3 regions of the Peribacillus sp. NPDC097197 genome follow, and region 2 is predicted to be linked to each of the others. Evidence: riboswitches for the same ligand, from Rfam matches in the RefSeq annotation. Region 2 holds a riboswitch; each other region holds the start of a gene.
What was found. Region 2 has a riboswitch for S-adenosylmethionine ahead of ACQKL6_RS15810 (sugar ABC transporter substrate-binding protein). Riboswitches for the same ligand answer to the same signal wherever they lie in the genome.

Region 1 (9,030 bases), on a different contig from region 2:
AGGGACTGGAATCAATACGAAAAAAGAATTCCCGGCACTTTCTGCTAAACAAATCGCAGCGGATACAGGACATTCATTTGTCACATCGGATAATAAGTTCCATGCTTTAACAAGCCATAACGAAATTGTTTATGCACACGGTGCTCTTAAAGCATTGGCTGCTGATTTAATGAAGATTGCCAATGATGTTAGATGGCTGGCAAGTGGCCCAAGAAGCGGAATCGGTGAAATCGCCATTCCTGAAAATGAGCCAGGCAGCTCCATCATGCCAGGTAAAGTGAATCCGACCCAATGTGAAGCAATGACAATGATTGCGACACAAGTTGTCGGAAATGATGCTACAATCGGTTTTGCAGCAAGCCAAGGGAACTTTGAATTGAACGTTTTCAAACCGGTCATCATTTACAACTTCCTGCAAACCGTTAAATTATTGACTGATGGCATTCATTCCTTCAATGATAACTGTGCGGTAGGAATTACAGCGAATGAAGATAAGATCAAAGAAAATGTTGATCGTTCTCTTATGCTCGTAACGGCATTGAACCCACATATCGGGTATGAAAAAGCGGCTAAAATTGCGAAAACTGCATTCAAAGACAACTCCACTTTGAAAGAAGCGGCGTTGAAACTTGAATTCCTAACGGAAGATGAATTCAAAGCATGGGTTGACCCTGCTAACATGGTCAATAAATAATCAACAGGTAAGCATCCTTCCTCGCATGTAGGGAGGATGTTTTAATGTGTTAAAATGATGGAATAAACGAATACTTAAACTAGATAAATCGAACAGGAGGAATGGTCATGTCTTTATGTCCACTATGCAATGGTCTTAGAAAAATGCATTTGGAATGCCCTAAATGCAGTAGTGACCTTGAAGATCAAGGGAAATTGATGGATTATGCCGATGATTACAGTGCTTATATGGATATTGATACATTGAAAAAAAATGACGGTTTTCCCGAATCCCTTCAAAAGGGACAATGCCCGCATATTATGAAGTGCCCCAACTGCGGACACGATGAAGTGATTTTGGTACAGGAATAGAGTTCTTGAATAATAGGGTGAGACCTTAGAATAATTAATGATCGAGACTTTTTCATAAAAATGAGAAGTCTCTTTTTTATGTGGATCATTTTTTCATGAAAAGGAGGTTACCTAAACTTGGAATTGGAAATTCATAGTGGAAAAATAGAGGGATAGTGGGCTTGTCTCGCCGTATAATGTTATGGTAGTGAGTTATTCGTGGAGAATGGAAAGTAGGGTGGTAACCTTGGCAATGCTCTTATTGGTTATGATTTACTTGGCTTTCATAAGCCTGGGTCTTCCAGATTCCTTACTGGGTGCTGCCTGGCCGGTCATGCAGTCTGATTATGACCAGCCACTGGAGACTGCAGGCTTACTTTATATGATTGTTGCAGCAGGGACCATTTTCTCAAGCCTGGCTAGCGGCTGGTTAAATAAACGACTGGGGACGGGAAAGGTCACGTGTATAAGTGTGGCCCTGACAGCGGTGGCCTTATTTGGCATTGCCTATTCTCCCTCTCTGGATTGGCTTATTATCTGTGCGATCCCTTTGGGGCTGGGTGCAGGAGCTATCGACGCTGCGCTGAATAACTACGTGGCGTTGCATTATAAAGCCCATCATATGAACTGGCTTCATTGCTTTTGGGGAGTGGGGGCAAGCATAGGACCCATCATGATGTCTTATTATATGGCTAATCAAGGCACATGGAGAGCTGGTTATGTAACCATTTCCTATATCCAGTTCACCCTAGCCCTTTTACTCGTGTTAACCCTTCCATTATGGAAGCTAGTCTCTCGGAGGGTGCCAATCGATGAAGGTAGCACAGTGAATCCGGATTACTTGGAAGAACGGGTATCCAAGGAAAGGCCGCTTAAAATCAAAGGAGTCAAGTATGCATTGTTCACGTTCTTTTTCTATTGCGGCGTTGAATCAACGTTAGGACTGTGGGGAAGCAGCTATCTTGTGAATAGCAAGGGCATGTCAGCTGCTTTGGCCGCTCAAGGGGTCTCTTTTTTCTATACGGGTATTATGCTAGGACGGCTTATAACAGGATTTATTCTTTTGAAGGTCACCAACCATCAGCTCATGATCCGATTGGGACAGATTGCAGCACTTATTGGGACGGTACTCCTTATCCTGCCCTTGCCGGTTACGATGTCGCTTGTCGGTTTTGTTATAGTCGGATTGGGCTTGGCCCCCATTTATCCTTGCATGATTCATGAGACCCCCGCCAGGTTCGGTAAAACCCATTCACCGTCCATCATAGGATATCAAATGGCTGTGGCATACACGGGGACCACCCTTTTGCCGCCCTTTCTAGGGTTAATTGCTTCGTACACTACGCTTGATGTATTTCCGTACTTTGCTCTGGTTTATGTGATGGCCATGCTGTTCGGATCTGAAAAGTTGAATGGAATGTTGAAGAAGCGTTGGGCTAATTAAGATCCCTACCTTGGATGGGAGGACTACCTCATGAATCGTTATGAAGTGATGAACGTGAATGCCATATTTTAAAGTCTTATTGCTTCGTGGTAGGCAGGCGATTAGACGCAGGATAATGAAGCTGAAAAAAGAAACGTGGAGCGGGTCGATAGAAGTGGATGAGGTAAGTTTTTGGAATAGAATAGTTCGGCGGATCGTCCATATATCGAGGAAAAGAGGAGTATAAAGGAGCATGTAATGTGAGTTTAGCGAGCTATATTGGGTGTAACGTGGAACTCCGTCTTAGTGAAGATGAAGAGCATAACGCCTTAATTCAGATTGGAGATTGTTTTTCAAGTAAATACGACAAACAACATGTAAAAAAGTATCAATTCACGGCACAGTTTGTTTATGAAGTGTCATCCGACTGGGGAATTGAAATTTCAAAAGATATGAGTCCAAGCCAGTGTTTTGAATCAAAAAAGAAGCTTACGGCATTATGTGAAATGATGAATGACTATCTTGAGAAAGGTGAGTATTTCGAATTGTATAGTTGCTGGGTAGGGGAGGAGAAAGAAAAACGAGTAGGTGAGTTAACGTTAAAAATGGATACATTGAATGTTGATTCGATTGAAATGCCTGAAAAGACATTGGTTCGATTTGAGAAATAAGTTGAGGGAAGCCTTGGTCGATAAGGCTTCCCCCATTTGGATGCAAATCCAAATCAAAAAGTAATTACTTAAGCCATCTTCGTTTGCTGGTTGCCTTCCATTTCTGATTCTTCGTCAAAAATACGTTGCTCGGACTCTTTATCAAAGAAATGGGTTTTATTCATATCAAGGGCCAGGTCAATGGCATCACCAGCCTGGATGATATGTTTGGCATCCACCCTGGCAACAAAGTCCTGTCCGGCGAATGTCGAATAGAGCATGATTTCGGCACCCATTAGCTCGGCCACATCGACTTGAGCCGTGAATGTTGAAGTGGGCGATGCGGAAATGAACGTTTCTTCGTTATGGAAATCCTCAGGCCGGATGCCAAGAATGATGTCTTTTCCGATATAGCCTTGATTACGAAGCGTATCCATTTTGAAAGGAGGCACCTCAAGTGTTTGCTCCCCAATTTGAATGAATCCATCCTGCAAGGTACCTGTAAAGAAGTTCATGGCAGGTGAGCCGATGAATCCGCCTACGAAAACATTTACAGGCTTTTCATAGACATCTTTCGGTGCACCCACTTGCTGGATGATGCCATCCTTCATGACTACAAGCCGGGTGGCCATGGTCATGGCTTCTGTTTGGTCATGGGTGACATAAATCGTTGTTGTATTGATCCGTTTGTGCAGTTTAGCGATTTCTGCGCGCATTTGTACCCGAAGTTTTGCATCAAGGTTGGAAAGGGGCTCATCCATCAAGAAGACTTTGGCATCCCGAACAATGGCCCTTCCAAGTGCCACACGCTGGCGCTGCCCGCCAGAAAGGGCTTTAGGCTTCCGTTGTAAGAAGTCTTCAAGTCCAAGGATCTTGGCAGCATCATGGACGCGTTGCTTGATTTCCTTCTTCGGCGTTTTCCTTAGCTTCAGTCCAAAAGCCATATTGTCATAGACGGTCATATGAGGATATAAAGCGTAGTTCTGGAAAACCATCGCAATGTCCCGATCTTTTGGAGGCACATCATTGACCCGCTTGCCATCTATAAAAAGATCCCCTTGGGAGATGTCCTCAAGGCCGGCAATCATCCTTAAAGTGGTCGACTTTCCACACCCCGAGGGTCCGACGAAAACAATGAATTCCTTATCGGCCACGCTAAGGTTGAAGTCTTTAACGGCTGTCACCTTATTATCATAAATCTTGAAGATATGATCCAATACTAACTCTGCCATGAACTATTCCTCCTCTTAAACTCCTAAATTCGTAATGATATTTATAGTCTACTCTATCAATACTGAAATAAATATGGGCACACTGCACAAAAGGGATAATTATCCTTTTTGCTCATTTAAGAGAATGAGGAGGTAGGCAGCCAAAGCATGCGGAAAATTCCGTACATCCAGTCCTGTTTTTTCAGCGAATTTATCTATCCTGTATTGCAGGCTGTTCCGATGGATATAAAGTTGTTTAGCTGCCAATGAGGCGTTGGAATTACATTCGATATACGTTTTAACCGTTTTGATCAATTCATGATCCTGCCGCGTCTTGCCAAGCAATTCATTGATGTACCATCTTTTATCCATGTCAGTACAGGCATTCATGAGTGCGTAGGGGATAATATTGGGTAATTCCGTCACCTTAACATCGGATAGATGGAGCAAAGAAAGTGTGAAACATTTTCTCTCTTGTATCAGATGGTGATGAAGGTCCGCATCGACAGGGTGAAATCGACCGGCATAGACCCTGATCTTCACGTAAAAGTCACTCTCGAGTGTAGATGAGATGGCGAGAAAATCATGCGTCGATAAGGGTTCATCCATGTCTGATTCAATTAAGGTTCCCGCCGTTTCATTCTCCCAGACCAGGATGGAATCGGATGGTACGAATGAGAGAATCGCTTCCTCGAAATGATCGTGTGAAAAATCCCCATGGGCCAGGTTAAAGTAGGTGAACCGGACATTCTCCCAGTTCGTTAGGGGCTGGGAGGCACGCGGCCCAAATAAAAAATCATTCCAAGTAGTTTTTTGGGTAGTGGAGGTGTTTGGACTTTGGAGTGATGGAGTGTCAAAGAGTAGCGTAAGCAAACGGATTCCCTCCGCCGATATGTCTGAGCGGGGAATGCCAATTGTATGGCCGAATGGATCTTCCAACCAGAAATATGCCGAGATGTCCTGTGCATCTTTTTTATCTGAAAGGGAGTTTGGGAATGTATGTTTAAGCTTATTAAGCATCATGTTCACCTTCTTTCCATTCCATTATATCCAAAAAGGGCAAAGCGGAAAAGAAAACAATGACTGCGTTCGTAGGTATTGTTAATCAGTAAAGGCCTGCCCCAGACAGGAGCAGACCCATACTTGCTGTTTCCTTATTTCATCCAATCGGGTTTACCGAAGCCTTGGAACTTGTCATCAATCACCTTTTCGAATTCGGCACTTTCTACAACTGATTTGATATCTTTTGCAAATTGGGCGTCTTTATCCTTAGTGTTTACAGCCACGACATTGCGATACGTATCTGGCATGTTTTCTAATGCAAGAGCATCTTGAAGGTCCATTTTGGCGGCAATCGCAAAGTTACCAGGAACGGCCGATAGGTCAACACTGTCCGTTGCACGAGGTAATTGTGCCGATTCCAGTGGTTCGAATTGAATGTTCTTCGGATTCTTTGTTACATCTTTCTCAGATATTCTTAATGGATCAACATCCGGATCCACGTCAATCAGGCCCTCATCCAATAAAACTTTAAGTGCACGGGAGAGGTTGACTGGGTCATTGGGAACGGCGATGGTCGCACCATTTTTAATATCGGTCAATGATTTGTATTCCGTGGAGTAAATGCCCATCGGTGCCGTTGGAACAATAATAAGGTCAGAGAGCTCTAAGTCATGTTCCTTTGCGAAATTATCCATATACACTTTATGCTGAAAGAGGTTGGCATCGATCGAACCATTACCAAGTGATTTATTCGGCTGGATATAATCACTGAATTCGACGATGTCCACTTTGTAGCCAAGGTCTTCAAGTCCGGGTTGTATGGCTTCTATGACCATGTCGGCATAAGGGCCAGTCGTTGCCCCGATTTTTAATTCTTTCTTGTCCTCCGTTTTAGTTGTCGCATCGTCATTTCCGCAAGCTGACAACCCAAGGGCTAATGCACATATAGATAATAATGAAGTGATTTTTTTCATGAAAAATTCCTCCTTGTTTAATGTAGTGTCATCGTTAACATTCATGAATCTTATCGTTTGTTTACATAGTGAGAGGCCTTATCGCCTATCATTTGGATGATTTGGACAAGACAGATCAGAACGACCACCGTTGTGATCATGATCGTGTTGTCATAACGGTAATAGCCGAAACGAATCGCGAGGTCACCGATTCCTCCTCCGCCGATTGTTCCTGCCATAGCCGAGAAGCCGATGAGTGATATCGTCGTTAATGTCACGCCTTGGATGATTCCAGGCCTTGCTTCAGGAAGAAGCACATCCTTGATGATCATCCATGGGGAAGCGCCCACGGCGATCGCGGCTTCGATCACTCCCTTATCTATTTCCCTCAATGTAGATTCTACGATCCTAGCGAAAAAAGGTATGGCGGAGACTGATAGGGAAACGGAAGCCGCTAGCGGTCCAATCGTTGACCCGGTAAGGAATTCGGTTAAAGGAAGCAAAGCGACTAAAAGAATGATAAACGGAATCGAGCGGACTAGATTAACCACGAAACCGAGGGACCGATTCAACGTGATATTTTCAAAGAACAAATTCCTGGTCGTCGTAAACAGCAATACTCCTAGAGGCAGTCCAATCAGGAGGGCAACCGCAAGGGAAATTCCGACCATATAAATCGTTTCCAGAAAGGCTTTATTAAGGTCAGGCAAAATATTGATGATGGAATCAAGCAGTGACATGCTTTAACACCTCCACGGATCGGGTCCGGCTTATTATGTATTCAAGGGCTACTTGCACTTCTTCAGGCTCACCAATCAATTCGATGATCAAGATTCCTAGAGGGATATCCTGGATATATTCAATTTTCCCGTGCAGGATATTCCCTCTGACAGAATAGTTTTGTAGAGTATCCGAGAGAATCGATTCACCAGCGGTTTGCCCTTCAAATTGTATTTTGATAATCGTTCCTTTGTTTTCCCTTATAAGGTGGGGAGGAAGTTCAAAATCCAGCACGCTGCTGATGAACTGCTTAGTCAGTTCTTGTTTGGGTTGTGAAAATATTTCATAAACAGGGCCATCTTCAATAATTCGTCCATCTTGCATGACGGAGACACGATGGCACAGTTCCTTGACCACTTCCATTTCATGGGTGATCAGCACGATGGTGATGCCCAGTTCTTTATTGATCTTTTTCAACAACTGTAAGATCGACTTCGTAGTGGTTGGATCAAGGGCTGATGTCGCTTCATCACATAATAGGACGGTAGGGTCATTCGCTAAGGCCCGTGCAATGCCTACCCGCTGTTTTTGTCCGCCACTGAGTTGAGCCGGATAAACATCTTTTTTATCCCGAAGGCCAACGATATCCAAAAGTTCCAGAACGCGGTTAGTAATGACCTCCTTTGGTTGATGGGCGGCTTTCAAGGCGAAGGAGATATTGTCAAAAACCGTTTTGGAACTGACTAGGGAAAAATGCTGAAATATCATGCCGATTTTCTGGCGTTGTTTGCGAAGCTCCTGGCTTGATAAGGTTGTTAAGTCGACGCCATCGATGATGATGCTACCATTGGTCGGACGCTCAAGAAGATTCAGACAGCGAATCAATGAACTCTTTCCCGCGCCGCTATACCCGACAATCCCATAAACCTCTCCCGTTTGAATGGTTAAAGATACATTATCCACTCCGATAACTCGGGTATTCTTCGAGATATATTCCTTTCGAACTGAACGAATTTCAATCATGATGCTATCCTCCTTATACATAAAAAAGCTACCTCTATCATTCAGAAAGAGGCAGCGAAATTATATCCCGTCTTATCTTTCAGAATGGTATTTCATTCTGCAGGAAGGGGCACCATTCCCGATGTGGGGCGGTTGCCGGACGTCATAGGGCCTGGTCCCTCAGTCACTCTTGATAAGTTAATTACTATTTTAGTATTTTATTATTTTTTTAATATAATCTATATTATTTGTTAAATACAGTAATGTCAATTATTTTTTGAATTTTATCAAGATTATGAATCAAACGATCTACTTGCCCAGATTATAGTGGCCATTTGCTAAGTTACACGGAACGTCCCGGATCTTACATGGCCTGTCTGCGTAAGAATATGGACTTTGATCACTCCCATCATTAGAAAAAATATTATACTTGTAAAAAGTATGGAGAGATAATACATTTATTGTAAGTAAATTAGTAAATAAAGGATGATGAGTTTTTCCAAAAAAATGATTGGGGTGGAAAGTCATGCTGGAAATGAAAACGATAAACGATGTGGTTTGCGTAAAAGGGACACCGGAAGGAAACAAATCAGGCATGAGCGTGAATGTGTTCTTAACCGATGGCATGTTAGTTGATACGGGTGCAAAAATCTTGTTGAAGGAACTTACTCCATTCTTTGAAACCGCTGATTACGATATGGTTGCGCTGACGCATTATCATGAGGACCATACGGGTGGGGCCGCATGGATACAGGAACATAGGAACGTTCCCATCTATATTCATCCGATGTCCCTCGATATTTGTGCAAAGGATGCAGAATATCCCGTTTACCGTAGAGTTTTTTGGGGAGATAGGGATGCCTTCAAGGCAGAACCATTAGGAGGGGTCGTCCATTCACGCACTCAAACATGGGAGCCAATCTTTACGCCAGGGCATTCGAGGGACCATATGGTTTACCTGAACCATAGTAATGGCATGCTGTTTTCGGGTGACCTGTTTGTAACGCCGAAAACGAAGCTAGTTTTAAGGGAAGAATCTATCCCGG
Region 2 (11,522 bases):
ACCATCTAATCCACTGAAGAACATTGGCATAAAGGCAACTAATGTACTCATTGTAATGATCCAAGCTGAAATCTTACCAAGCTTTTCATTCAACATGAAACCGAACATTTTTGGCCAGTAGAAATGCAGACCAGCTAGCATCGCGAATACAACACCAGGAATAATAACCATATGGAAATGGGCTACCAAGAACATTGTATTATGGTACTGGTAATCGGCTGCTGACATACCAAGCATTACCCCAGTAACACCACCGATAGTAAAGATCGGTAAGAATAGTACTGAATAAATCATTGGAGTGGTAAATGTAATCTTACCTTTCCAAAGCGTGAACAACCAGTTGAATATCTTAACTCCGGTTGGAACAGCAATCGCCATCGTTGTGATAGAGAAGATACTGTTTGTAAGTGCTCCTTGACCCATAGTAAAGAAGTGATGCACCCATACTAAGAATGAAAGAAGCGAGATAAGAACCATTGAAGCTACCATTGATTTATAACCATATAGGTTACGTTTGGCAAAGGTTGAGATAACCTCACTATAAATACCGAATGCCGGCAAGATTAAGATATAAACCTCAGGATGTCCCCAAACCCAGAAGAAGTTGGCCCAAAGCATATCCATACCGCCACCAGTTGTTGTAAAGAAGTGGGTTCCGAATAATCTATCCATTGTTCCCATGATAAGCAACACTGTTAATACAGGGAAAGCGAAAACAATGATTAAGTTAGTGATTAAAGCTGACCAAGTAAACATTGGCATTTTCATCAATGTAATACCAGGTGCTCTCATTTTCAGGATTGTAGTGATGAAGTTAATACCCGTCATCAATGTACCAAGACCTGAAATCTGAAGAGCGAACATGTAATAATTCGAGCCTACCGACTCACTGAAGTCATTACCTGCTAGTGGGAAATAAGAAGTCCAACCTGCATCAGGAGAACCACCGACTACGAATGAAATGTTTATTAACATCGCACCCATAAAGAATAACCAGAAACTTAGTGCATTTAGACGTGGGAATGCTACGTCACGTGCACCGATTTGAAGCGGAACAACGATGTTCATGAACGCCATGATAAATGGCATTGCCATGAATATGATCATTACGACACCATGTGTCGTGAAAATTTCATTATAATGCTGTGCATCTAAAAGAGTGTTATCTGGTACGGCAAGTTGTGCACGCATCATGATAGCATCTGCGCCACCGCGGAAAAGCATGGCTAAAGCAGCAATTATATACATGATACCGATACGTTTATGGTCAACCGTTGTTAACCATTCACGCCAAAGATAACCCCATTTTTTGAAATAGGTCAAACCAGCAATTATGGCAAGCGTAGTAAGACCAATGGCAACCATCGATGCGTAAATCGCAAGACTTGGATGAGGTACGGCAAATCGATCAAAGAATTCCATACTATCGTGACTCCTTTTGGAAATTTATTGTTTACCCTGTAAGGTTAGTTGTATAACTAACCCCACATCTTAATGATTGCTATGTTCTTCGTGTTCTTCGTGCTCTTCGTGTGAATCATGTCCTTCGTGTGAACCTTCGTCTGATCCATGATCATGTCCACCATTTTCACCCTCAGGAGCAGGACTGAATTCTAGATGAGTTCCAGTGTAAGTGGATGTACCAAGATGACCTGGTTCTAATAACTCATCGAATTTATCTTCTGTAAGAGGTTTAGCAGTTTGATGCACTTCATCTACCCATTCATCAAACTCGGCTTCTGGCATTGCTGTAACGTTGAACGTGTTCTCAGCGAATCCTTTACCACTAAAGTTTGCGTTTCTACCCATGTATTCACCTGGTTCGTCAGCTGCTAGGTGCAGAGTGTTAACCATGTCGCTCATTGCGTATTTTTGACCACCAAGTTGTGGAATCCAGAAACTTGTGATTGGTCCATAAGAGTAAAGTTTGAATTCAAGCGGACGGTCTGTTGGAATGTATAAATAGTTAACCGTTTCAATATTTTCTTCTGGATAACTAAAATGCCATTTCCAGTTAGATGTTGAAGCGTAAACAACCAAAGGCTCTTTATCTTCATATCCTTCAGGTGTTGCCTCTACTTTATAGTTACTTTGAGTAGAAACAATAGAAAGGAAACCTACAATTAAAATTGGAACACCAACACAAATTGTCTCTACAAGTTTACTTCCTTCAATATGAGGCGGTTCGTAATCCTTACTTTGTTTAGAAGCTCTGTACTTGACTAACATATAGATTAAAATTCCAAAAACGACTAGAACGATAATCGACATTAATCCAATAGATAACATTATGTCCTTAGCTTGCGTTTCAGCTTGAGGCCCTTTTGGATCTAAGACCATTAATGGTTCGCAGCCTGTTAACACTGTGGCAACAGTAAAAAGGATGGTTAAAAAAGCCCACTTTATTTTCATCGTGCTACCCCTCTCTTAGTATAATATATTTGACATTGGTAATTATTCGGAGAAAACATTTACCAATCTTTAAACCTCTTATTCTCATATCTTAGTTCCAAGTGGAAAAAAAGACAATATGAAATGAAGAATGTCATAAAAAGTTCATTTAAAAACCGTAAATATGTGGTAAATGAGCAGTTATATTGTATTATTTTTTTCTTATGCCCTATAATAAATCCTTATAATGAAAAACGAGACAGCTTCCCAAAGTACAGGATTGTCCCTACCTATGTCTATTTTATTTTATATTAATATAGTGAAATAAACAATTGTAACATTATACATCATGGGGAAATATGCCTCAAAATCACCTCTAATGTTAAATATTTCACAATATGAGTAGGATAATATGTCTAATCTGGTATAAACATCCTTTTTCTTCACTTACTTATTTTATACTGATATAAATTATTGTAAGTGTTTTTCCCTTAGCCATTGTGGAAACTAAAAAATCATACTTTTTTATCATTACCTGCATACGGTTTTTTTAAAGTAAATAAGCGTTTCTTCTATTGAAGAAACGCTCTACTCTCCTAATAAAAAAGAAGAAAGGTGTCAAATTGACACCTTTCTTCTTTTTGTTTTGGACTTGAATTTTATAAGCTTCGTTGTTTCCGGTATAATTCTTTCCCCTTTTTTGGTGTTCGCCGTCATTTCTTCTGCCAAGACAAATAATATACCAACCAAGAAAATACTCGCTGCACTTAACGCTATGGTTATCCCTATTGTTGATAGCACATACCCTCCGTTGTAACCGCTTACAGAAAAACTGATTAAAAACAATATAATTCCGATTGTACATCCTGTGCCTGATACCCATTTCAATGCATCCATGATCTTCTGATTAGCTTCCATCCTGTCAGCTCCTTTTCTTTCTATTTTAACAATTTTCACATTTTTGTCAATATTTCTACTATTTTACATTATAAACACGTTGTTTTCCTTGACAAATCATTTCTCTTTATTGGAAGGGAATATAGATATGTTCCCTCATGGTTATATTATTAGCTATACTAAAAATTCTACTCTAAAAGAAAAGACTTCGGACAGTTTTCAATCCGAAGTCTTTTCCTATTAAGAACCTTTCAAGGTTATCGTCAACGTCTTTTCTTTTGCCCCTCGATAGATCTTGAATGTTACCTTGTCACCTATTTTCTTATCTTTGTACAGTTGTTTTCTCAATTCAGCAGCCGTGCCAATCTTGGCGCCCTCAATCGCCACGATGACATCCTGTTGCTGGAGACCTGCATCCGCAGCCGCCGAACCTGGTTCTACACTATTGACCATTACCCCGGTTTTTGCAGGCTCAGGCATTTTCTGTAGATAATATTGTGGGAGTTCCTCTGTATTGGTAAGACTGACACCTAAATAGGGTCGCGTAATTTTTCCCTTTTCGATTAGCTCTTTTACTATCGGGATGACCTCGTTACTTGGAATCGCAAAGCCTAAGCCCTCCACTCCACTTTCCGATATTTTCAAGCTATTGATGCCAATCACTTCACCAGCCGTATTGATTAAGGCACCCCCGCTATTTCCAGGGTTGATGGCCGCATCCGTTTGTAACACATCCAGCTCCCATTCGCCGTCCGAAGTATCAACCGAAATCGCCCTTCCCGTTGCACTAATGATTCCTTGTGTTACTGAGCGCGAAAAATCAAGTCCGAGCGGATTCCCGATGGCCAATACCTCCTCACCTGGTCGAATGCTATCAGAATCACCAATACTGACGGCTTCCGGAGCAATTGAATCATCAATCGTCAACACCGCTAAGTCCGTTAAGGCATCAGCACCGACCACCTCTGCTGTTGCCTTTTTCCCATCATATAACGATATTTCCACTTCCTTAGCTCCTTCGATTACATGGTTATTCGTGATGATATAGGCTTTGCCATTATCTTTTTTATAAATGACCCCTGATCCCGTGCCACTTTCCACCGTTTCATTTTCCGTACTTTGCTGCTGGAGGGGATACCGACTTTGTGTTTCTTGAAAGTTGACGACACCTACAATCGATTTTGAAGCTGTTTCAACCATATCAGCCCTCTGATTGGAATCTGTACTCGTCGACAATTTCTGTGGAGTGACCGTTTGCTCTACGGCTGCGGTTTGAGAGGTTTCATTCACGGATTTTTTCTCGGTATCCCCAAACTCACCCCCGAATACAAATACAGAAGAGGTTACTAAAGAAGCGACCACTCCAGAAACAAGGCCAGTAAACACATGTGACTTTACTTTTTTCGGTTTTTCTTTCACCCTGACTTGTCCTTCACCATTATAGTTCTCCATCTTCTTCCCTCCTATTTATGACTTTCACCTGCCTCCATCATAAACAGGAATTATTAAAAAATTCTTAAGAAACCTTGAAAAAATATAAATTTCTTAGATGGACCGATATATTTGTGGATTGGACCGATAAAGGTCTGGTTTTGACCGATATATTTACGACTTTGACCGATAAACTGCTTACAACCAAAAAAAAGACGCCTCTATTAAAGGCGCCCCTCCTTACATCACTTCATACACTTCTTTTTTCTGCTTATTCACGCCATACCAGCCAAATGTGGCAGTATGTCCACCTTCGTTACTATCATTGACGACTTCAAAGACTTGAAAAATATAGTCTCCCTTTTCATCATCATGATCATATTGGATTTGTAGATGCGGATTATTTTCGGCATCCACATAATCCTTCACCAGCTGCTCCGCTTTCGCTTTTGTAAAGGCTTGGTCCGGGTCCTTCTCCTCTTCAACCGGTCCTTCTTCGGCTGGTTCTTCCTTAGCGGCTTTTTCCTCTTCTTGTGCTTCCTTCGGCGTTTCTGTTTCTACTGCCGGTTTATCTTCAACTTCCGACTCGGGGATTGCTTCTGATTCCTCCCCCGTTTGGTCATCCGTCGTTTCCTCTAAATCCGTCTCCTCTTCAACTGGTTCTACGTCGGCTTCTTCCGTTTTCGCCAACATTTCCGTAGCCTTTTGAACCATCAACTTGCCTTCTTCAAACTTTGCCTTATATGCGGCTGCCTCTTCGAAAAAAACCTGTGCTCCTTCTACATCCTGTTCTTCATATTTTTTCATTCCATCGTAAAGTATGCCTGATAGCTCCATCAGCTCTTTCGCTTCCGCAGTGGGATCATCTTCATAAGCCAACTCAAATGCTTCATGTGCTTCTAAATAATTCTCTTCCTTTAGTTGGCTTTTCCCCAATTCCATGTTTGAATCATACATCCTCGTTGCACAACCTGAAACGATAAATACCATCAATACAATACATACGGATAATTTCTTCATAGTAGCACTCCCCATCCTTGTTCAATGTCCTAAGTTGTCCTATCAATCTCTAAATCTATCTTACCCTATTTCATAAGAAATATCTGACATCTATGTATGAAAGCGACTTTTTTATAGGATATTCATTTTTAGGGTTACTTTTTTACAAATAGTGGTACATCATAATTAAACACTTGAAGGGGTGGTATAAATGAGTCAAGAAAAGCAGACGTATCATGTGGATTTAGTGAGTGGAGATATTCTAGCACAGAAACTAGATGAAAACCCAAGCTTCACCATACAAGCGAATGATGACGAATTAGCCGAGTTAAAGCAATGTTTGGACGACCATCTGAAAGATGATCTTGAAGCTTTTGCCCGTTCTCACGTACCTTATCTTCTCTACCATCATGACCGGGCCAATGATAAATATGATGCGGCCATGAAAAAACTATACCGGATCATATACAGGTTAGGTGACGAGGCCGCCCGGAATCACATTGAGGAGATTGGCATATTGGAGGATAACAAATTCGAGGGAGACAGTGAAATCCAGAAGTTTAAATAAGTACCCTATTAGAACAGGATCTTATATATGAAGATTCTGTTTCTTTTTTCATATAAGGAGGTAGGGATGATAAGAGCGATGAAGTTTATCCTATTGGCTTCCTCTCTTTGTCTACTGTATGGCTGCATGCAAAATCCATCCAGTAAAAAAACCGGGGAGGAAAGTGAAGCAAGCCCAACAACGGAAGAGTCCTCTGAAGAAAGCGGCCTCGAGCAAGGGGTCAGCCAAGTGGCGGAAGGATATTCACAGGCACCCGGGGAAAACGATGCAATCGGTTCAGATAAAGAAAAAGAAATTTATCTTTACATGAAGTCACTATACAACACTGGAGGACAGAATACCCAAGACGCCATCACGGAAAAGGCGAGTAACAAATTCGAGATTACACAAGAACAGGCCGGTACGATTTATATGCAGTATGAAATGAAGTTATCCAAGCCCAAATGAAAAATTCGCCACACTGAAACAAAAGACCAGCAATCATGGCGACTGCTGGTCCTTAATGTTTCAGTGTTTTTGTTTATAATAGGTCACAGCCAAGGCAAGGGCGAGAACTGCGCCTTTCACGATGTCCATTGCATAATATGGGACCGACATCATGATTAGCCCATTTTGCAGAATTCCAATCAAAACGGCCCCGATGAACGTTCCGAAAGCATTCGGTTTACCTGCTCCTAGAACAGAAGAACCAATGAAGGCCGCCGCCACCGCATCCATTAAATAGGGAGAACCTGAATTGATTTCCGATGTCATGACGCGGGAAGCAAGGACGATCCCGCCGATAGCAGCGAACAGCGCCGACAGAAGATAGGCCACTACTTTATATTTATTGACCGAGATTCCCGAAAGTCTAGCCGCCTCCTTATTTCCCCCAATGATGTACATATAACGGCCATGCTTCGTGTAGGTCAAAAAGATATGAGTCGCAACGACAATGACGCTCATGATCAGGATAATCCAAGGCACTTGTCCGATTTTGGCGAAAAATGGGCTGATTAAACCTGTAGCGAATGTTCCATCAGGCATCACCATGTTTTGTGAAACCGTGGCCCCTTTTGTATAAGTAAGGGCAAGCCCTTGAATGATGAACATGGTCGCCAATGTCATCAGCATGTCCGGGATTCTTAACTTTACAATCATGAATGAATTCAATGCGCCCACCACAAGCGAAGCACCAATGGCCGCTATTATCGCAATCAACGTATCCTGGGAAAACCAGACAAACATCGAGATGACGATGGCATTGGCTAATGAGGCAACGGAGCCAACTGACAAATCGAAGCCGTCAACCGTCAAGGAAATCGTGATCCCGATGGCGATGATTGTCACGATGGAGATGGAACGTAAAATGTTAATAAGATTATTCGTTTGAATGAACGATGGATTCGCAATAGCAAAAACCGCAATCAAGATGATGATCGTCAGAATCGTTCCATATTTATAAAAGAATTCGAACAGATCAACTTTTTTCCTGGCTGGCGTTGTTGGTTTCTCTGTAAGAACCGGAATTGGTGTACTCATCCTATTTGCCCCCTGTTGAGTAGAATAGTAGTTCTTCTTCATTTGTCTTGCTTGTCTCTAGCTCCTTGACCATCCTTCCGTCATATAAAACATAGGTCCTGTTTGTGATTCCTATGATTTCGGCCAATTCGGATGATGCATAAATAATCGCTTTCCCCTTTTGGGCTAACTTTGCGATCAGTTCAAAAATATCCTTCTTGGCCCCGACGTCGACGCCTTTTGTCGGCTCATCGAATATGTATACATCCGCATCAGCCAATAACCACTTTCCGATGGCGATCTTTTGCTGATTGCCCCCTGATAGGTTTTCGACCTTCGCTTCCTCTGAAGGCGTTTTGATCCCAAGAGTAGCTATCAGGTCTTTCGCCTTTATCTTTTCTGCCTGGCGATCGACGAAGCTGAATGCCTTACTGAATTTCCCGACACTTGCAGCAGTCAGGTTCGTAGTAACAGACTCCTGTACGAGAACGCCTTCTTTCCTCCGTTCTTCGGGGACTAGTGCCAAGCCGCTCTTCACAGCATGATGGGGCGTTTTCAGGCTAAGCTTCCTTCCTTTTAACACAACTTCCCCCGTTATAATGGCCGTATGGCCGAAAAGCGTTTTACAAAGCTCCGTTTTTCCTGCCCCGACAAGACCCGCTAAACCGACTATCTCACCGGCCCTCACATGAAGACTGACATCTTTGACTTTATCGGCATCCGACAGTCGGTTCACTTCAAACATCACCGCACCTATCTCGGCATTCACGACGGGAAACTGTTCTTCCATTGACTTTCCAAGCATTTGCTCAATCACTTCGTTTTGTGTGATATCACTGATTCTACTGCGCCTCACACTCTTCCCATTTCTCATGATTGTAATGTCCTCACACACTTCAAATATCTCGGGTAGACGATGAGAAATGAAAATAATGCCTACACCACGTTGCTTCAGCTCATTCACAATCCGGAATAGTTCCGTTGTTTCCGTATGGCTTAACGGAGCAGTCGGCTCATCGAGAATCAAGAATTTACATGCGGTTGAAACGGCCCTAGCTATCAAGACCATCTGCTTTTCGGCCAACGTAAGGTCCCTTACCAGTTTTTTCGAAGACACATGGATGTTCATTTCTTCCAAGATTTCCGTCGCTTTTCTATGTAATTCCTTCCACTTGATGATTTGTTTTCTCCCCATGTTCTGTACGGATTCATTCAGCATCACGTTCTCCGCAACCGTTAAATAAGGAATGAGGGCCGTATCCACTTCCTGATACACAATTTGAATGCCAGCTTCCTGTGCCGACTTTGGCGAACGGATATCCTGTACCTGGCCATTTAGGAAAATGTCGCCGGTATAATGGACATGAGCTCCTGATAAGACTTTCATTAGCGTCGATTTCCCTGCTCCATTTGCGCCGACCAATGCATGTGCTGTTCCCGACTGTACTGAAAAATTAACTTCACTAAGCGCTTTTACACCTGGAAACTCAATCGATATCTGTTTCATTTCTAGTTGAATGCCCATGTCCAATCCCTCCCATTAAACAGACACTCTCTTCAACTTGAAAGAGAGTGTCTACTGATTCTGATCGTTACTTCTTATAATGTTCTTTCAATACTTTCATCCAGTCTTCTTCAAATTCCGTTGATACTCCCCAGCCTTGAACAATGCCGGATAGATTGGTCATGTTGACAGCGTCCTTCGATGATTGAAGCTGTTTTTGAGATATCAATGATGCTTCTAAATCATAGGTTTGCGGCGTTTCTTCCCCCGCTAGTTTTTTCGCTAGCAATCTCATATTCACTGCACCAATCAACTTCGGATCAACCGCTGCGGTATACGACCATGAGCTTCCTTTTGTTTGAATCTCCTGAAGGTCGGCATTGGACACGTCAATACCATAGATTTTCACTTCATCGCGCCCCGCTTCTTTTATCGCACGAGCTGCTCCGATAGCGAATGCATCCCAGGTTGCGAAAATTGCGTCTATTTTACCTTTGGGATACTTGTTCAACATCGCCGAGACCGCATTTTGCGTCTGGACCGAAGTATCTGAAGATGCCACTCCGAATCTTTCAATTTCATGAATGCCAGGATTTTCTTTCAGCTTTTCTTGATACACGGCATTTCTTCTCACCATTGGAGGGAAACCATCTACCCAAAGGTATGCAATGTTCGCTTCGCCTTTTTGCTCTTCTATCAATTTGTCAAAAGCAAGAGTTGCCAATGCTTCGTCATCTTGTGAAGTTACTGTTACCCCATCAATTTTCGTTAAATCGCCGATGGAATCGAATGTGACTACGCTTTTCCCTGCATCCACCAGCTTTTGTACGTCATTCACTGTCGCTGCATCATCACCATGGGAAATGATATAGCCATCATAGTCTTCCTCCAGAGCCTGAGCGATGGCGTCATGGAATTTAGCCGTATCGCCATTGGCCGTAAAAGTATCTACTTGGAAGCCAAGTGCTTCTCCTTCTTCTTGCGCCCCTGCTAAGTATTGGGCCGTGTGATCATCGCCGCCAATTTTACGAATGACTTTAATTTTAGCTCCCTCGCCTTTCGCAAATCGCTCTGGAACATTTTCAAAAGATACCTTTTCCTCTTTTTTCGCTTCCCCTGTACTTTGTCCCGAAGAACACCCCGTCAAAAGCAACGCCGAAGCGATGACTGAAACGAAAGCTCCTTTTAAAATTGATTTTCCCATTTTAATTCCCCCTATTTTTTACATTATTCTTATCTGTTAGCTCGGCATAAACACAAAATAAAAACCTCTCTAAAATAGAGAGGTTTAATCAGCTGGTTTGCAGACTTATCCCTCTCTTATCTGTCAAAACATTTCTGTTTTGCAGGATTTAGCACCAATTCCTAATTGGAACGGTTGCTGGGCATCGTAGGGCCAGTCCCTCCGCCACTCTTGATAAGAGAATATAATGTGTTACGTTTCGTTATGGTAAGTACCACTTTATAGGGATATAGTCATTAAGTCAATAGTTTTTAGAATATTTTAAATGTTTTATTTTCCTTGCAGTTTCGCCAGGCGTCTTTTCTCGATTTTTTCAAGGCGTTCGAATTGGCGCAGTTTCACTTCGAACAGGGTAATCGGATCACGGTAGACTTCAGGATTTTGTCTCATATGTTCCAATGTAGCCTGCTGTTCTTTGATTTCGGCTTTCGTCTGTTCGATATTTTTTTCAAGGATGGCAAATGGATTGCGGTAGAACAGGGATATGTCACGTTCCAAGGATTTTTCGAACAATCCAAACTGAGTAAGGAATCTGTCACTGATCATATCGGCAACATCCTGGAAGTCTTCATTTTCCAAGAACTTCTTATATCGATTGTACATATTCGCTTTATTTTGCGGAATGGCACCAAATAGCTTCCCGGCTCCCTTAAGAATCAACTGAGATGGGGTCCTTCTTAGTAATATATTTACATTTTCTATCCGGATGCTGCTTGTCATCCGGTCCGCATCACGGCGCCAGTCATCCAAGACCCGGAAGTCCCCGGCCAGTACAATACGTTCTTCTTTGTATAGCTCATTGAAGCCTGCGCTCATCTCATCCATGAACTGTTGGCTTTGCGTGAATTCTAACTCAGATGTAGCAATCCAGTCTTGAAGCGAGCGGAAATACTGCGGCATGATTTTATCGGATATAAATGCCTGGATCCGATCGTTCATTTCCTGATTCAACTGTATATGCACTTGGCTAAAGTCACTATTCTCAGATA
Region 3 (11,522 bases), on a different contig from region 2:
AAGAAATCGATACGGCCATATTATTAATTGATCAGTTGACATCGACGTTTGATCCGACTAAATACAAAGATGATTATAGAACAGCTTTGCTTGAATTGATTGAATCAAAGAAAACTGGCGAGAAAACCATTACAGCAAAATCTAAAGAACCCGTGGCCAATAATGTGACGGATTTAATGGCAGCTTTACAAGCGTCCATTGACAGGACGAAGCCGGAGAAAATGGTTGTAAAGAAAAAGACGACACGCAAAAGAGCGGAGCCTAAAAAGAAACAAGCGTAAAAAAAGCCTGAGCGAAATCTATCGCTTAGGCTTTTTTTGTTTTATCCTAGAGGTAGCGTGATAAATGAGGGAAAAGGTGGTGTCCGAGAATGCATAACTTTTTTAGCATACATATTTCAAAAAAACTTCTTTATATTGCCATGATGGCTGGTTTAATCCTAGTTTATTTTTTCATTTTTATTGAAATTGTGGAAGAACTGAAGGAAGGGGAGTTAATCGAATTTGATAAAGTCCTTATCAATTTCATCCAAGTGCCCTTTAGTGAACAATTTATCAGCTTTGTGACTACGCTCACATTTTTTGGGTCGGTGACATGGATAGTCGTACTAATTGGTATATTTGCCTTGATTTTGGCCTTATACAGAAGAAAACAGCTTGCTTTATACTTAATAATCACTTCAGCAATGGGTGGGGTATTTAATTGGGGGCTAAAATATCTTTTTCAAAGGGAAAGACCCGATATCGCTCCATTATTATCCGTTTCCGGATATAGTTTTCCTAGTGGTCACTCTATGGCTTCGGTTATCGTTTACGGAAGCATTGCAGTTGTATGTTTACGAATCGTCAAAAGTAAATATATGAACGGCATTATATGGTTTTTGGCTTTTTTGGCTTCATTGGTCATTGGATGGAGCCGCATTTATCTAGGGGTGCATTACCCGAGCGATGTTGTGGCAGGTTTTGTTGCCGGAGCTGCTTGGCTAACGATATCGGCATGGCTGTTACGATACCTGGAATATAAGGGGCGAAAAAATAGAAGCTAAGGGGAAAATGAAGGCATAAGAAAATCACCAAAATTATCAAAAAAGTGGTGTACTGTGAGGAAAGTAATGATCGCACCTATAAATTTTCATTAAAAGAAGGTCGCCTGTTCAATTTGGTAGTTACTTGTTAGGTATAAATAATTAGTAAGGATCTACAGTTTTCCACCCTTTTTAAAAGGAGACAAAAAAATTCGCCCCCTAAAGAGCGACAATGAGGAAATTAATCGTGAATCAACATATAGGCGACGGATTGTCTTTTTCGACTATATATTGTGTTCATATTCTATCATAATTAATTTGGAAATAGCAACTAAATTACTAAAACAAAGGGATTATTTTTATATCATTCTCTTTTCACATCGAATTTTATACCTAGTAAAGAGGTTATTGCTTTTTTTTGGTATAATCAAATAATTGAATAGATTGAATATAAAGAATGTTTCTTTATTGCAATCTGGAAATTTAAAAGAAATGGAAGATGTCCAATGGAAAATCGTAAAATCATGTCTCTTCAAATTGGGATGCCAAAAGAGGAGGAGCTTTCGGGGGTAAAGATCAAAACGGCAATGGATAAGAAGGCCATCGACTATATCACCGTAACAAAATCAGGGATTGATAGGGATGGAGTGGGTAACAGAAAGTTCCATGGAGGGCCTGACCGTGCTCTATGTTTTTATCCCTTTGAGCATTATGATTTATGGAATCGAACATTCAATAAGCAGCTTTCCATCCCTGCATTTGGGGAGAATTTGACGATTGCTGGAATGACTGAACGTCAAACGTTTATAGGCGATATCTATCGCATTGGCGGGACCGTTATTCAGATTACACAGGGGCGTATTCCTTGCTCGACCATCTCCCACTTTAACAAAGAGCCAGAGTTTTTGAAATTGGTGATGGACACTAATCTAACTGGCTATTTTGCTAGGGTTATACAAGAAGGGGTAATTGGCCAACAAGATGATATCGTGTTATTGGATCGGCTTCAAGATAAGGTTACGGTACTTTATGCAACGGATGTCATCCTTCATAAGCGTGATGGGGAGGAGGGGGCAATGTCCTTGCTTTCCATTGAATCCTTGTCGGAAGAATGGGGAGCCTTGCTTTCTAAAAGGATGTATCGTTAAAAAGTCTGAAGAAAATGAAAAAATGATAAATATACTCTTGAAATTATCAGATGATTCATGTAAATTAAATATAAATAAATTTTGAAATGTTTAGAAAATTAAACTTAATAAATCTTATCGAGAGAGGTGAAGGGACTGGCCCGATGAAACCTCAGCAACCAGCCTAGGCAAAGGTGCTAAATCCAGCAAGCAGAGCTTGATAGATGAGGAGAATGTTTCGAAAAAAGCCTTCTTCTTTGAGAAGGTTTTTTTTCTTTACTCTCACACTCATAGAAACCGACAAAAACCATAGTGTTTTTAAGAGAGGGTGTACTAATTGGATTTTCGTAGTGAATTGAAGGAAAGAATGCTAGTTGGAGACGGCGCGATGGGTACGTTGTTGTACTCCTATGGAATCGATCAATGTTATGAGGAAATAAATTGCACCAATCCTGATAAAATTGAGTCTATACATAGGGCCTATTTAGAAGCGGGTGCAGATATTCTGCAAACCAATACATATGGTGCCAATTTCAATAAATTGAAACGGTATGGGCTGGAGGAAGAAGTCAGTCGGATCAATCGCCAAGGAGTCAGCCTTGCTAAACAAGTAGCGAAAGGGAAGGCTTATGTTTTTGGTACAATTGGGGCCCAGCGTAGTATACGTAAATCGGATTTAAGTATAGAAGAAATAAAACGGGGTTTTCGAGAACAATTATACAGTTTGCTCCTGGAAGATCCCGATGGAATTCTTCTTGAAACATTCTATGATTTTGAAGAGCTTGAAACGGTGCTTCAAATTGCTAAAAAGGAAACGGACCTGCCGATTATTGCAAATGTATCGATGCATGAACTTGGAAATCTTCAAAATGGATTTCATTTGAATGAAGCTTTTCAAAAGCTAGAGTACCTAGGTGCAGATGTCGTTGGGGTGAATTGCCGTCTGGGCCCCCATCATATGATAAGGGCACTGGAAGAAGTGAAATTGCCTATGCAGGCGTCGATTGCCATCTATCCTAATGCAAGTCTTCCAGATTATGTGGATGGGAGACTGGTCTATAAAGCGGAACCAGAATATTTCGGTTCAAGTGCACTCGAATTACGAAAACAAGGAGCAACCATTATAGGGGGTTGCTGTGGTACGACACCACTACATATACAAGCTGTGAACGAAATGATTGGCACTTTAGCGCCAGTCAAGGAAAAAATTACGAAAGCTCGACATATAGAAATTATTGAAGTGAATAACCAAAAACAAGAATTAGCTCTTCATGAAAAGGCAAAAACGGATAGAACGATCCTAGTTGAGCTTGATCCACCGAAAAAGTTAGGAATCGAAACGTTTATGGCAGGAGCTGAAGCCTTGAAAAAAGCTGGGGTGGATTCCATTACTTTAGCTGATAATTCACTTGCTTCACCAAGGATATCGAATTCGACCTTAGCCAATTTATTAAAGGCTGAATTAGGGGTGAATCCGATGGTCCATATTACGTGCAGGGACCGAAATCTTATTGGGTTACAATCCCATTTAATGGGATTGCATACGGTCGGGCTGGATGAAGTTTTAGTTATCACTGGGGATCCTTCTAAGATTGGTGATTTCCCGGGGGCAACGTCTGTCTATGATTTATCTTCATTCGATTTGATAAGTCTGGTTAAGCAATTCAATGAGGGCTACTCCTATTCCGGACAAAGTCTAGGGAAACGGGCTAATTTCAAGATTTCCGCAGCTTTTAATCCAAATGTGAAATATCTCGATAAGGCTGTTCAGAGAATGGAAAAGAAAATCGCTTGCGGTGCTCATTCGTTTTTGACACAGCCAGTTTATTCAGTAGAACAAATAGAAGAAGTCTATCAGGCGACAAAACATTTGGAAACACCGATTTTCATGGGGATAATGCCCCTTACCAGTACGAGGAATGCCGAATTCATCCATAATGAAATACCGGGGATTAAATTACCTGACAGTGTACGGAAAGCAATGGCCTCAGCGGGAGCTGATCCAGTAAAATCAAGGATTGAAGCTATAAATATAGCAAGGGAATTGGTAGACGCAGCCCAAGAGAGGTTCAAGGGAATTTACTTAATAACGCCTTTCTTACGCTATGAAATGACAGCGGAACTTACTACATATATTAAGGATCATGATCGTAAACAAACATCTGAGGTGGCAGGACATGAGTAAAAGAGAAATTAACGTGCAATTACAATCAAAGATTCTTCTTCTTGATGGAGCAATGGGCACCATGATTCAAGCTGAAGATTTAACGGCCGAGGATTTCGGTGGAGAACAATACGAAGGGTGTAATGAGTATTTATCGTTAACCCGTCCTGAAATCATTCAAACTATCCATGAAAAATATTTAGCGGCAGGTGCCGATATTATAGAGACTAATACCTTTGGTGCCACAAGCTTAGTGCTGGAAGAATATCAATTAAGCACGCTTGCATATGAACTTAATAAAGTATCGGCAGAGCTTGCCGTAAAAGCATGTGAAAAATATTCAAGTGATAATTGGCCCAGGTATGTAGCGGGTTCCATGGGACCAACGACAAAAACTTTATCTGTTACAGGTGGAACGACTTTCGATATATTGACCGATTCATATGAGGAACAGGCACTTGGCCTTATAGACGGTGGGGTAGACTTATTACTCGTGGAAACCTGTCAAGATATGCTCAATGTAAAGGCGGCCTTTTCTGGAATTAGATCGGCCATCGCTAAAACTGGCAAGGAAGTACCGATAATGATTTCAGGAACAATCGAGCCGATGGGAACGACGTTAGCCGGTCAGTCCATAGAGGCATTTTATTTATCGGTAGAGCATATGAACCCTCTGGCTGTCGGTTTGAACTGTGCGACAGGCCCAGAGTTTATGATTGACCATATCCGTACTCTAGCAGATCTATCCGACAATGCGATTAGCTGTTATCCAAATGCAGGATTGCCTGATGAAGAGGGGCATTACCATGAATCTCCCACTTCCCTAGCCGAGAAAATGAAACAATTTGCAGAAAAAGGCTGGGTCAATATCATTGGTGGCTGTTGTGGTACTACTCCTGAACACATTAAAGAGCTCTCAAGAGTTCTTAAAGATATTCAACCACGGAAATTACCTGAGGTTGCACATGGTCATGCCGTATCTGGCATCGAGCCGCTTATTTATGACGACTCAATGCGACCCCTGTTTGTCGGAGAGCGAACGAATGTCATTGGATCTCGTAAATTCAAGGAATTGATTCGTGCTAAGAAATACGAACCAGCAGCGGAGATTGCCCGGGCACAAGTTAAGAAAGGTGCGCATGTCATTGATATCTGTCTGGCAGACCCTGATGGAGATGAGTTCGGTGACATGAAAGAATTCATTGAAGAGGTCGTCAAAAAGGTAAAGGTCCCTTTAGTCATCGATACAACTGATGAAGCCGTTCTTGAACAAGCCTTGAAACATTCCCAAGGGAAATCCATCATAAACTCAATCAATCTCGAAGATGGTGAAGAGAGGTTTGAAAAAATCGTTCCACTTATTCATCAATACGGTGCGGCTGTCGTAGTAGGAACGATTGATGAAATTGGTATGGCGGTAGACGCCGAACGAAAAATAGAAGTAGCTACTCGCTCAGTGGATTTACTTGTAAACAAATACGGCCTAAAGAAAAGTGACTTGATTTTTGATCCCCTTGTATTTCCAGTCGGTACAGGAGATGAACAATATATTGGCTCCGCATTGGAAACAGTAAAAGGAATTAAAGCAATCAAGGAAAAATTCCCTGAATGTTTGACGATTCTTGGGATTTCAAATGTTTCGTTTGGCTTGCCTTCACGTGGAAGGGAAATATTGAATGCTGTTTTTCTTTATCATTGTACGAAAGCTGGACTAGATTACGCGATTGTGAATACGGAAAAACTCGAACGGTTTGCTTTAATACCAGAAGTGGAAGTGAAGCTTGCTGAAGCACTTTTATTTGATACCTCAACAGAAACACTGGCAACCTTCACTGAATTTTATCGTGGTAAAAAAGCTGAAAAGAAAGATGATGGAATTATTCTTCCATTAGATGAAAGGTTAGGTAACTACATAATCGAGGGTACAAAAGAAGGATTGATCGAGGACTTGAATGAAGCCATAGAGCGTGGTGATGCTCCACTGGAAATCATTAATGGACCATTGATGGATGGAATGAGCGAAGTGGGGCGGTTATTCAATGATAACCAACTTATTGTGGCAGAAGTGCTTCAAAGTGCCGAGGCAATGAAAGCCGCTGTTTCACATCTTGAACCGCTTATGGAAAATTCAGAGGATCATGCTAAAAAAGGGAAAATCCTTTTGGCCACTGTCAAAGGGGATGTCCATGATATCGGTAAAAACCTTGTCGATATCATTCTTTCCAATAATGGCTATGAAGTCGTGGACCTTGGAATTAAGGTTGCACCACAGCAAATCATTGAGGAAGTACGAAAGCATGAACCTACCATTATCGGTTTATCGGGACTGCTTGTAAAGTCAGCACAGCAAATGATCTTAACAGCACAGGATTTGAAACAGGCTGGGATTGACACCCCAATTTTGGTGGGTGGTGCCGCATTATCCCGTAAGTTCACCGATTTTAAAATCTCACCCGAATACGATGGGCCTGTTCTATATTCTAAGGATGCGATGGATGGTTTGGCCGTTACGAATATCCTACATGATACGAACAGAAAAATGGTATACCTAGAGGAACTGAAAAATAAACGTGAAAAGGCAAAAGCCAATGCTGCCATCGCCGCATTAATTGAAAAACCGGAACGTAAGCCAGTAAGTGCGGTTCCACTAAGGAATGTACCGGTCCAAAAACCTCATGATGTCAAAAGGCATATACTAAAAAAATATCCACTCGAAGTCATTCAGCCCTATATCAATAGACAGATGTTGATTGGACATCATCTGGGTCTAAAAGGGAAGGTGGCCGAATTACTGAAGGAGGGTAACGATAAAGCTATACAATTGAATGATTTGGTTGACGAGCTGATTGAATTCCTGAAATCCGAACCTGAATATGGATTAAATGCAGTATATCAATTTTTCCCCGCCCAAAGTGATGGTGACAAATTAGTGGTATACAATCCCGAGGATCATCAGGAAGTATTGGAAACTTTTGATTTTCCAAGGCAAGATACAAGTCCAAACCTTTGTCTGGCTGATTTTGCGAAGCCTATTTCTTCTGGCGAAATGGACTATGTTGGTTTCTTCCTGGTTACAGCAGGAAGAGGCATTAGAAAGTGGGCTGAAAAGTTCAAGAAAGAGGGAGATTTCTTAAAAAATCATGCCCTACAATCCCTTGCTCTCGAAACGGCTGAAGGATTTGCTGAAAGAATCCATCAAATGATGCGTGACGATTTGGGAATTAGCGATTCTATCGAAATGACCATGAAAGAGAGATTTGCTGCCAAGTATATTGGTCAAAGATTTTCTTTCGGGTATCCAGCCTGCCCGAATCTGGAAGACCAGGAAAAACTCTTCCGCTTATTACAGCCTCAGGATATTGGGGTAGAATTGACTGAAGGTTTCATGATGGAACCGGAGGCATCTGTTTCCGCCATAGTGTTTGCACACCCTGAAGCTAGATATTTTAATGTCGATAGATAAGTAAGGCAGCGGTTAAATCCGCTGTCTTATTGATTATGGCGAGTTAATTTCGAGAGCACATTAAGAATAGTATGGTGATAAATTCCTGATACAGAAAGTGAAGTTGTTAAAGACCATAATTCCATGCCTATATTCTAAAAAAATTTGATGCATGAAACCCCTGGAATAGTACACCTTAATGGTAAAAAGCAAGGGGGAGAATTATGAAGAAATTATTGCACTTATATACGATAGTATTCTGTTTTTCAATGATCCTAAGTGAAACACTTGCCGGACCCGTACATGCAATAATTCCGGAAGAAATAACTCCACTCGTCAAAAGTAAAGAAAACCAAAAGACAGTTTATTTAACTTTTGACGACGGGCCTTCTACGAATACAATGGATATCCTGGACATCTTAGACCGGTATCAAGTAAAGGCAACATTTTTTGTTAAAGGTAATGAAGAGCCATATGCAAAAAAATGCTATGAAGAAATGATAGGAAGAGGCCACAAAATTGCCTTACATTCCTATACACATGACTATTCAATCGTGTATCGTTCCACGAATAGTTTTTTTGAGGATTTAAATCGTCTTGAAACGATGTTAGAAAAAGATTATGGAATAAAAAGCCGAATCGTTCGTCTTCCCGGTGGATCACGAAATCGTCTGAGACAACAAGCAAGCACAAAACCAATCATTAATGGAATACTTCAGCAGCTAACGGATAAAGGGTATATATATACAGATTGGAATATAGATTCAACGGATGGAATCAGTCCTACTATAAGCGAACATCAAATCATCACATCCGTGCAAAGAGGCTTGAAAAATCAAAAACAGGCTAATATCCTGCTGCATGATATCAACAGTATGAAAAATACCGTTAAAGCGCTGCCGAAGATAATAGAAATCCTAAAAAAAGAAGGCTATATCTTTGATACGATAGATGAGACAACCCCAAAGGTTCAATTTAATTAGTGAAAGCCAAGCTCAACTATAGTAAATTAAAGGTAATTGGATTTTAATTTAAAGATCATAGTTTGGAAAGGATTTAAAGTTTTTATGATGCCATCGTTGTTTTTATCACATGGAACGCCATTATTAGCCTTGGAAGAGAATAGCTACACCGAGTTTTTAAAAGCTTATACAAAAGAAATTGAGAAGCCAACTGCAATAGTCATTCTGTCAGCCCATTGGGAAAGTGATGAACAGTTGGTTTCAGCTGTCAAGAAGCATGAAATCCTTTATGATTATATCGATTTTCCGGAAGAAATTTACCAGGTATCCTATCCCGCTTCAGGAAATTTGGAGCTTTCCGATAAGATTTTAACCCTGTTGTCACGAGTTGGCATATGGGGGGAGCTTGATGAAAGGCGTCCTCTCGATCATGGGGCATGGGGGCTGTTGCATCTCATGTATCCTAAAGTTGATATACCGATCGTTTCATTATCGATCAGTTCCGACCTACCGTTTGAAAAACAGTATGAAATCGGGAAAATGCTGGGGGCTCTCAAACGGAATAACGTCCTTATAATTGGTAGCGGTGGGATTGTGCATAATTTTAACCAGATTCAGCCAGACCTGCATGTTGCGGAGGGGTGGGCAATCCGTTTTGAAAACTGGGTGGAAGAACAGGTAGAGAAGTGGGATTTGGAATCCTTGTTTGATTATGAAAGAATAGGGCCATATAGTTCCGAGGCGGTGCCATTTAAAGGTCACTTCATTCCCTTGATCATTGCGATGGGAGCAGGAGATTCCAATAAAAAGGCAAAAATGTTGCATCGTAGTTTTCAGTATGGAAACTTAAGTTTGACAGCTTGGGAGTTTGCTTGAGTTGAAAGGGTTTTCAATCGTGCGAAATCTAGCTTGTTTGAATTAATATACGAAAATAGAAAAATCTTTTTTTAGAAAAAATAGACTTAAAAAAGATAAAAGGTCTATTTAAGACGAAATAAGGCGAATTAAACAGAATAATAGTTTGAAAAAGGGTGTATAAAGAGGTGAAACCCTTGGATATTTCGACAAAAACATGTTAATATAGCATCTGAAAACGTTTTATCCTTTAAAATTTTATTATTCAATGACCAAGTTATTTATTATAAATTATCTATTTGGGGAAATGTTAGAAGAAGGAATTTGGGGATGGATAAAACGAAATTATGAGAAAAATTTGGGGGTTTACAAAAATGACCATCAAGGATGCTAAGGCTTACGACCCATGGAAATCTTTTTCTGGTCCAAACCTTGGGTATGTCATGGAGCAATACGATTTATTTCAAGTTAATCCGGAAGAAGTAGATCCGGAACTGAAAAACTTTTTTGAGGTTGCTGGTCCTCCTTCATTTGAAGTAGAGGCAGGCACTGTAATGGAAAGTGCACCACAGACTGGTGAAGTCCTTTCAATGAAGAAAATTATGTCTGCAGTAAAATTGGCAGAAAATATTCGTGCATATGGACATCTTGCTTCAAGCATTTATCCATTGATTGAAGACAAGCCAGATACAGAGCAAATCCACTTTGAAAAATACGATTTGACGGTTGAGGATTTACGGAAAATACCGGCTGATCTTATTTGCGCGCAATCACCTGAAAACGTAAAAGACGGATACGAAGCTTTCCAATATCTTAAACAACTTTATACAAAAACAATAGCCTTTGGATTTCACCATGTAAATGACTTGGATGAAAAGCAATGGCTTACTGATATGGTCGAATCTGGTAAAATGTTCCCTGAAGTTTCAAAAGAGAAAAAAGCATTAATGCTAAAACGTCTGAATGAAGTTGAAGGATTTGAAAAGTTCCTACATCGTACATTTGTAGGGCAAAAGCGTTTCTCTATTGAGGGTCTAGATGCATTGGTTCCAGTGTTAGACGAGATGATTTCACAGACTGTCCAAAATGGAACTGGCAATGTGAATATTGCCATGGCTCACCGCGGACGTCTTAATGTCCTGGCACATGTCCTTGGAAAACCATATGAAGTGATTTTCTCTGAATTCCAACACTCACCTAATAAGGATTTAGTCCCATCAGAAGGCTCAACCGGCATTAATTATGGTTGGACTGGCGATGTTAAATACCACCTAGGTTTGGATAAACAAATTACAAAAGAAAGCGTACAGAAAGCAAGAATTACGCTTGCCAATAACCCAAGTCACTTGGAAGTAGTTGGCCCAATCGTTGAAGGTTACTCTCGTGCGGCTCAAGAAGACAGGACAGCAAAAGGCTTCCCAGTGCAAGATATTGATAAGTCGCTAGCAATCCTTATTCATGGTGATGCTGCGTTCCCAGGTGAAGGTATCGTACCTGAAACGTTTAACTTAAGCCGTCTACGCGGTTACCAAGTTGGTGGGGCAATCCACATCATCGCTAATAACACGATTGGTTTCACTACCGAAAGTGAAGATTCACGTTCAACTAGATATGCGAGTGATCTTGCAAAAGGTTTTGAAGTACCTATCGTCCACGTTAATGCTGATGATCCCGAAGCATGTATGGCTGCAGTTAATCTTGCCATCCAATATCGTGAAAAATACAAAAAAGATTTCTTGATTGACTTAATCGGTTACAGACGTTTCGGCCATAATGAAATGGATGAGCCATTGGTCACACAACCTGAAATGTATGCTTTGATTCATAAGCATCCAACAGTTAAAGAAATTTACGGTAAACAACTGATTGAATCTGGAGAGTTTACAGAAAATGAAGTGAAAGAAATGGCAAAACAAGTGGATACTAAACTTGCAGAAGCCTATGCCAA

Region 1: linked by a shared signal. The riboswitch ahead of ACQKL6_RS18200 (methionine ABC transporter ATP-binding protein) and the one ahead of ACQKL6_RS15810 (sugar ABC transporter substrate-binding protein) in region 2 are both predicted to bind S-adenosylmethionine.
Region 3: linked by a shared signal. The riboswitch ahead of ACQKL6_RS03215 (bifunctional homocysteine S-methyltransferase/methylenetetrahydrofolate reductase) and the one ahead of ACQKL6_RS15810 (sugar ABC transporter substrate-binding protein) in region 2 are both predicted to bind S-adenosylmethionine.

The regions. Positions count from the first base shown of each region.
Region 1 covers NZ_JBNNST010000018.1:54,769-63,798, reverse strand. Annotated here, with positions in the region: gene fumC (class II fumarate hydratase) at 1-694, shown strand, start outside; gene ACQKL6_RS18235 (hypothetical protein) at 802-1,044, shown strand; gene ACQKL6_RS18230 (MFS transporter) at 1,271-2,467, shown strand; gene ACQKL6_RS18225 (hypothetical protein) at 2,707-3,117, shown strand; gene ACQKL6_RS18220 (ABC transporter ATP-binding protein) at 3,186-4,328, opposite strand; gene ACQKL6_RS18215 (PucR family transcriptional regulator) at 4,428-5,327, opposite strand; gene ACQKL6_RS18210 (MetQ/NlpA family ABC transporter substrate-binding protein) at 5,462-6,283, opposite strand; gene ACQKL6_RS18205 (methionine ABC transporter permease) at 6,334-7,002, opposite strand; gene ACQKL6_RS18200 (methionine ABC transporter ATP-binding protein) at 6,989-8,005, opposite strand; SAM riboswitch class I at 8,075-8,184, opposite strand; gene ACQKL6_RS18195 (MBL fold metallo-hydrolase) at 8,511-9,030, shown strand, end outside.
Region 2 covers NZ_JBNNST010000012.1:91,668-103,189, reverse strand. Annotated here, with positions in the region: gene qoxB (cytochrome aa3 quinol oxidase subunit I) at 1-1,422, opposite strand, end outside; gene qoxA (cytochrome aa3 quinol oxidase subunit II) at 1,492-2,412, opposite strand; gene ACQKL6_RS15845 (hypothetical protein) at 3,010-3,309, opposite strand; gene ACQKL6_RS15840 (S1C family serine protease) at 3,529-4,740, opposite strand; gene ACQKL6_RS15835 (hypothetical protein) at 4,960-5,739, opposite strand; gene ACQKL6_RS15830 (hydrolase) at 5,930-6,286, shown strand; gene ACQKL6_RS15825 (hypothetical protein) at 6,353-6,733, shown strand; gene ACQKL6_RS15820 (ABC transporter permease) at 6,794-7,807, opposite strand; gene ACQKL6_RS15815 (sugar ABC transporter ATP-binding protein) at 7,809-9,311, opposite strand; gene ACQKL6_RS15810 (sugar ABC transporter substrate-binding protein) at 9,379-10,494, opposite strand; SAM riboswitch class I at 10,608-10,714, opposite strand; gene ACQKL6_RS15805 (GTP-binding protein) at 10,804-11,522, opposite strand, start outside.
Region 3 covers NZ_JBNNST010000002.1:166,635-178,156, reverse strand. Annotated here, with positions in the region: gene ACQKL6_RS03230 (Ku protein) at 1-281, shown strand, start outside; gene ACQKL6_RS03225 (phosphatase PAP2 family protein) at 371-1,045, shown strand; gene ACQKL6_RS03220 (MOSC domain-containing protein) at 1,531-2,172, shown strand; SAM riboswitch class I at 2,284-2,382, shown strand; gene ACQKL6_RS03215 (bifunctional homocysteine S-methyltransferase/methylenetetrahydrofolate reductase) at 2,489-4,336, shown strand; gene metH (methionine synthase) at 4,329-7,778, shown strand; gene ACQKL6_RS03205 (polysaccharide deacetylase family protein) at 7,982-8,740, shown strand; gene ACQKL6_RS03200 (dioxygenase family protein) at 8,825-9,595, shown strand; gene ACQKL6_RS03195 (2-oxoglutarate dehydrogenase E1 component) at 9,922-11,522, shown strand, end outside.